Linked DNA regions of Nordella sp. HKS 07. The protein of the gene in region 2 interacts with the protein of the main gene of each other region in a pairwise test. Links are inferred from orthologs where the notes say so. Each region holds a gene or a part of one and is shown on either strand. Other genes may lie near its edges.

What was found.
Region 1: the proteins of G5V57_RS12905 (region 2) and G5V57_RS09290 interact in binary tests that used the Escherichia coli proteins (3 or more experiments, as listed by UniProt). The link is inferred for Nordella sp. HKS 07 from one-to-one orthologs.

Annotation. Positions count from the first base shown.
Region 1 is NZ_CP049258.1:1,980,223-1,983,525, reverse strand. What follows is about bases 25-3,011. They hold G5V57_RS09290 (sugar ABC transporter substrate-binding protein), read left to right. Parts: upstream 25-1,057; coding sequence 1,058-1,966; downstream 1,967-3,011. Other genes in these bases: G5V57_RS09285 (Gfo/Idh/MocA family protein), read left to right, coding at 2,151-3,011; G5V57_RS09295 (ABC transporter permease), read left to right, coding at 25-981. Outside these bases: more of G5V57_RS09295, read left to right, coding at 1-24; more of G5V57_RS09285, read left to right, coding at 3,012-3,272. UniProt on the Escherichia coli protein: Part of the ABC transporter complex RbsABC involved in ribose import. Binds ribose. Also serves as the primary chemoreceptor for chemotaxis.
Region 2 is NZ_CP049258.1:2,733,405-2,736,720, reverse strand. Bases 201-3,200 are described here. They hold G5V57_RS12905 (ABC transporter permease), read right to left. Parts: upstream 2,349-3,200; coding sequence 1,053-2,348; downstream 201-1,052. Other genes in these bases: G5V57_RS12900 (sugar ABC transporter ATP-binding protein), read right to left, coding at 2,345-3,200; G5V57_RS12910 (substrate-binding domain-containing protein), read right to left, coding at 201-1,038. Also shown: more of G5V57_RS12910, read right to left, coding at 67-200; more of G5V57_RS12900, read right to left, coding at 3,201-3,316. UniProt on the Escherichia coli protein: Part of the ABC transporter complex RbsABC involved in ribose import.

The DNA.
Region 1 (3,303 bases), 750 kb from region 2 along the record:
CCGGCCCTGTCCCGTTTCCTCGAAAGCTACGGCATCATCGTCGTGGTCCTTGTCATGATGGCGATCCTCTATGCCACCCAGCCGGCGACCTTCCTGTCGGCCACCAATCTTTCCAACATCATCAAGCAGAATGCCTATCCGGCCATGCTGGCGCTCGGCATGTTCGTGGTGATCATCACCGCCGGCATAGATCTGTCGGTGGGATCGGTTCTCGGACTGTCGATCATCTGCCTCGCAGTCGCCGACAAAGCGGGCGTGCCCTGGCCGATCGTGCTGCTCATCGGTCCTTTGGTCGGCACCGCCTGCGGCCTCGTCAACGGGCTCGGCTATACGCTGCTCAAGCTGCCGCATCCCTTCATCATGACGCTCGGCACGCTCAACATCGCGCGCGGGCTCACCAGCCTCATCAGCCAGGCGCCGATCTCCGGCCTCCAGCCCGAAGTGCGTTACGCCGGACAGAAAGTCTTTACCGAGTTCCTTGGTTACCAGGTCTTCACGCCGCCGGCCGGCATACCCTTCAGCCTGCTCCTGGTCATCGTCTGCGCCGTGGCTCTATGGTTCTTTCTCAACCGGACCAATATGGGCCGCCACATCTTCGCCATCGGCGGCAATCCGCAGGCGGCGCGCGTCTCAGGCATCGATGTCGACCGTGTGCTGGTCTATGTCTATGCGATCTGCGGTTTCTTCGCCGGGCTCGCGGCGCTGCTGCTCGCCGGGCGCACCGATTCGGGCTTTCCGCTCGCCGGTGTCGGCAACGAGCTCGATGCCATCGCCGCGGTGATCATCGGCGGCGCCAGTTTCTTCGGCGGGCGCGGCACGGTCCTGGGCGTGCTGGCCGGCGTGCTGATCATGGGGCTTTTGCGCAACGGGCTCAATCTCAACAATATCAGCCCGTTCTGGCAGCAGATTCTCATCGGCCTCATCATCATCATCGCCGTCTATATCGACGTGCTCAGGCGGCGCGCCGCGACACGAAGGTAGAAATTTCGCAGCCGGCCTTGTCTCCGTGCCGGCTGTCCTGCGTGTTGGAGACATCATGTTCCAAGGGAGGAGTAAGATGAAGAAATTGCTGATCGCGGGTGCCGCTCTTGCCGCACTCGGCTTCGCCGGCTCGGCCTTCGCCGATCCGATCGTGCTCGACATGAAGGGCCCGGGTGCCGGCAACCCGTTCTGGGCGGCGGTGCAGGCGGGCGCCGAAGCGAAGGGTAAGGAGCTCGGCGTCGAGGTCGTCGTCATGTCGCCGCCGGCCGAATCCGATGTGCAGGCGCAGATCGGACAGCTCGAGGACATGCTGGCCAAGGGCATATCCGGCCTCGCTCTGGCGCCGACCGATCCCAATGCGCTGGCGCCGGTCGTCGATGCGGCCAAGGCCAAGAATGTGCCGGTCGTCTTCGTCGACACCAAGGGCACCAATGAAGGCGTGACCTTCATCGGCACCAACAACCAGGTCGGCGCCAAGCTCGCCGCCGATTTCATCTGCTCCAAGATCGAGAAGGGATCGGAAGTGGTGATCCTGCAGGGCATCATCACGCAGTCGACCGGCCAGGCCCGCGCCACCGGCGCCAAGGAAGGCCTGGAAGGCTGTGGCCTCAAGGTCGTCGCCGAGCAGCCGGCCGACTGGGACCGCGCCAAGGGCCAGTCGGTGATGGAGAACATCCTCACCGGCAATCCGAATATCAAGGCGGTCTTCGCCTCGAACGACAATATGGCGCTGGGCGCAGTAGAGGCCCTCAAGTCGGCCAATAAGCTCAAGGACGTCATGGTGGTCGGCTTCGACGCCAATCCGGACGCGGCCGCCTCGATCATCGCCGGCGATATGACGGCCTCCGTCGCACAGGCGCCAAAGAATATGGGCGCCTTCGCCGTCGAGAATCTGATCAAGCTCCAGAAGGGCGAGAAGATCGACGCGGTGATCGATACCGGCACGGTGCTCGTCACCAAGGACAATGCCGACCAGTACAAGTGAACTCGGTTCGGTCTTGAAGTTGCGGCAGGTCCCGGCGAAAGTCGGGGACTTGCCTCCTAGTTCGTCATGGCCGCCCTTGAGGCGGCCATCCAGCCCATCCGTGCAGCAACTGTATGGCGTCGAGGCTGGATAGCCGGGTCAGGCCCGGCCATGACGAGTGGGGGAAGCGTTGTGAGGGACTTACATGGCATCTCTCGGCATCGGCCTGATCGGCACCGGCTTCATGGGCAAATGCCACGCCATGGCCTGGAGCCATGTGCGACCCGTCTTCGGCGATGTTCCCGAGATCAGGCTCGAGACCTTGTGCGACATCGATCCGGCTATGACCAGCAAGCGCGCCGCCGAATATGGCTTCGCTCGTGCCGAGACGGACTGGCGCAAGCTCGTCGACGACAAACGCATCGATATCGTCTCGATCACCGCGCCCAACAATGTTCATCGCGAGATGGCGGTCGCCTTCCTTGAAGCCGGCAAACATGTCTGGTGCGAGAAGCCGATGGCGCTTACCCTCGATGAAGCCGAGGCCATGACGGCGGCCGCCGCGAAAGCCAAAGGCCGCACGCTGCTCGGCTACAACTACATCAAGAATCCCGCCGTGCTGCATGCCAGGAAGCTGATCGAAACCAAAGCCATCGGCGAGATCGTGCATTTTCGCGGGCAGGTCGATGAGGACTATCTCGCTTCCCCCGATGTGCCCTGGAGCAAAAGGGCGCGGATCGATCTGTGGGGCTTGGGGACGCTGGGCGACATCACCTGCCATCTGGTGAGCTTCGCGCATCTTCTCATCGGCGATATCGCTTCCGTCTCGGCCGACATGGAAACGGTGGTGAAGGAACGGCCGGTGCCCGGCACGAGTGAGATGCGCGAGGTCGAGAATGAAGACATCGCCCATGCCATCGTGCGCTTCAAATCCGGTGTCTCGGGTACGCTCGCTTCGAGCCGCGCCGCCTGGGGCCGCAAGAACCTGATCCGCTTCGAGGTCCATGGCACCAAGGGCATGCTCACTTTCGATCAGGAGCGCCTCAATGAATTGCAGCTCTATATGACGGAAGGCCCGGAAGCGACGCGCGGCTTCCGCACCATCCTCACCGGTCCCGTCCATTCACCCTACGGGCAGTTCACCCCCGCGCCCGGCCATCAGCTCGGCTTCAACGAGCTCAAGGTGATCGAGGCGAAGCATCTTCTCGACTGCATCGCCAGCGGAGACGAATGCTTCGTCAATTTCGCCGAAGGCCTGAAGATCGAACGCGTCATCCACGGCATGGCGCGCTCGGCCCGCGAGCGGCGCTGGGTGGATGTGGGGTGAAAACCACTGCGGAGCAGAGGAGATCGACGTT
Region 2 (3,316 bases):
TCACCCTTCCCGCCGCTTCGCGTCGGGCCCCTACCCTCTCCCCGCGCTTGCGGGGCGAGGGTGATACTACAGCAGCCCGTTCTCCTTCATGATCTGATCGGCGTTTTCCTTGGTCACCGTCATGGTGGGCAGCACGATCTTCTTCTCGATCTTCTCGCCATTGAGGAGCTTGATCGCCTGGCGCAGGCCCTCGGCGCCCGGTGTCGGATAGAGGAAGGTGGCGGTGAGCTCGCCATTATGGACCCAGGTCACGCCCTCGTTCGGCAGAGCGTCGACGCCCAAGAACATCATCTCCTTCTCGCGCCCGACATCCTTGGCGGCGAGATAGGCGCCATAGGCCATGGGGTCGTTGTGGCCATAGACGAGATCGATCTTCTCGTGGTTGCGCAAGGCCGTCGCCATGATGTCGTAGGCCGCCGCCTGCTTCCAATCGGCCGACTGCTGGTCGAGCAGGTTCTCGATGCCCGCCTCCTTGTCGGTGAATTCGTGGAAGCCGTCATGGCGGTCATGCGAGGCCTGGGTGCCGAGACCACCCCAGATCTCGACCAGCTTGCCCTTGGCAGCACCAGGGCCGCCCAGGAGCTTCACCGCATGCTCTCCGGCGGCGCGCCCGATCACCACATTGTCGCCGCCGATGAACTGCGCGTAGCGGTCGGTCTCGACATTGCGGTCGAGCACGATGACCGGGATCTTGGCGTCGATCGCCTGCTCGACGACGCCGGTGAGGCCCGCCGATTCCTTGGGCGAGATGAGCAGCGCGTTGATCTCCTGGCGGATCAGGTTCTCGACATCGGCGACCTGCTTCTCCGTCTTGTCTTCGCCATCGGTGATGATGAGCTCGACCTCCGGATGTTTCTTCGCTTCCGCCTCGATGTCCTTGTTGAACTGGACGCGCCACGGCTCGATGGTGGTGACCTGCGAGAAGCCGATCTTCCATTTCGCCTCGGCACGGGCGGGGCTGACGCCCAGCGGCAGGTAGATGGTCAAGGGCGCACCGGCGGCAAGCACGGACAGTCTGACGAAATCACGACGTTTCATGTGTCTTCCTCCTGTCATGAAGATTCCTTGCTTTTACCCGGCTGAATGGCAGCCGACCCCGCTTGCGCCTTCCGGTCCTGGCCCTTGAATGACCAGCTGCCGAACAGCCCGTCGAGATTGCGTTCCTGCACCAGCACAGTGACCACGATGATCAAACCCTTGAGCACCAGCTGGAGATTGGAATTGATATTGTGGAGCTGCAGAATATTGGAGAGCAGCCCGAAAATGAGAACGCCGACGATGGTGCCGGCGATGCTGCCGCGCCCGCCCATCAGGCTGGTGCCGCCGATCACCACCGCGGCAATGGCGTCGAGCTCGAGCCCCGCCCCGGCATCGGGCTTGCCCTGGCGATATTGCGCCACATAGAGGACGCCCGCGATCGACGCCAGCATGCCGGAAAAGGCATAGACGGTGATCTTCACCCGGTCAACCTTGACGCCCGACAGCCTTGTCGCCTCCTCATTGCCGCCGATGGCATAGACATAGCGGCCGAAAGCAGTGAACCGCAGCAGGGCGCCATAAATGATCGCCGCGGCGATGAAGAAGAGGCCCGGCACCGGCGCCACGCCCCACAGCATGGAGCGCAGATTGTTGAAGTCGGCGGTGGCGTTGGAGCCCGGATAGACCGGCAGCACCGCGCTGTTCTGTCCGGCGGTGAGCCGCGCAATGCCGAGCGCCGCCACCATCATCGCGAGCGTCACGATGAAGGGCTGCAGCCTGCCGCGCACGATGATGATGCCGTTCAGGGCGCCCAGCAGAAGTCCGAGCGCGGGCACGACGAGCAGCACGGCGACGACGCCGAACTTGGTCGGGACATGGCTTGCGGCATAAAGGGCGGCGAGAATGGCCGCGACAGTGCCGGCGGCGAGCGGAATCCAGACGCGGCGCAGGGGATCGAGGATCACCGTCTCATGATGCCCTACCGCCTCGTCGCCGCGCGCCAGATTGGTGAAGATGAACCGCGCGAGGCCGGCGAAGATCAGGAAGGCGACGATCGCCAGCGCCGGCACCGCCATAGTGGCTGCCGGCGTCCAGCCTTCCTGGGTGAGCAGCATGCCGGTGACGACGGAGGCGAAGGCCATCAGCGAGCCGACCGAGAGATCGATGCCGGCGATGAGGATGACCGTGGTCATGCCGACGGCGGCGAGACCGATGATCGACACCTGGCGCAGGACGTCGGTGAGATTGCCATAGGAGAGAAAAATGTTCTTGCCGCTCGAGGTCTCGGGCGAAAATACGACGCCGATGGCGAAGAGCAGTAAGAGGCCCCAATAGAGCTTGGTCGCCGACAGAGTGCGCCACAGCTTCATGACGGCAGTTCCTCCACGGCTATCGTCGCATCGCGATGACCTCTCGCGGCGAGGCGCATGACCGCCTCCTCGCTCGCCTGTGCCCGGCTCAGTAGACCTTGCGGCCGGCCCTCGCTCATCACCAGGATGCGGTCGGACAGATGGAGCAGCTCCGGCAATTCCGAGCTCACCACCACGACCGCGAGACCGTCGCGCGCCAGCGCCAGAATAAGATCGTGGATTTCCTGCTTGGCGCCGACATCGATGCCGCGTGTCGGTTCATCGAGCAGGAGGACCCGCGGCCGGGTCTCGAGCCATTTGCCGAGCACGACCTTCTGCTGGTTGCCGCCGGACAAGGTGGCGCTGTTCTGCCTTGGATTGCGGCAGACGATGGCAAGGTTGCGGATCTGCCGCGCCGCGGCACTCTCCTCGCGCGCGATGCGCCGCATCCCGAAGCGCGACAGCTCGGCGAAGGACGGCAAGGCGACATTGTCGGATATCGTGTCGGACAGCACGAGACCTTTCAGCTTGCGGTCTTCCGGCACGAAAGCGAGCCCCAGAGCGCGCGCCCGCTGCGGCGAGGATATGGCGACGGGTTTTCCGCCGATGGTGATCTCGCCACCACCGCGGCCCACGCTGGCGCCGAAGATCGTCTCGAGAATCTCGGTGCGGCCGGAGCCCAGTAGTCCGCCAATGCCCAGAATCTCGCCGGGCCGCACGGCGAAGGAAACGCCGTCGATGACGCGCCGCGCGCCACGCCGCGTCATGATGTCGAGCGACAGATCCTTCACGGCGAGGACGGGGGCCTCCAACTCGGAGCGGTGAAGCTGGCGCGCCGAAATCACTTCGCGGCCGACCATGGCGGTGATGATGCGGTCACGCGTCAGGTCGCCGATGGGTGCTGTCAGCACATGACGGCCGTCGCGCAGGATCATGACCTGATCGGCCAGCGCCATGATCTCGTCCATGCGATGCGAAATATAGATGAC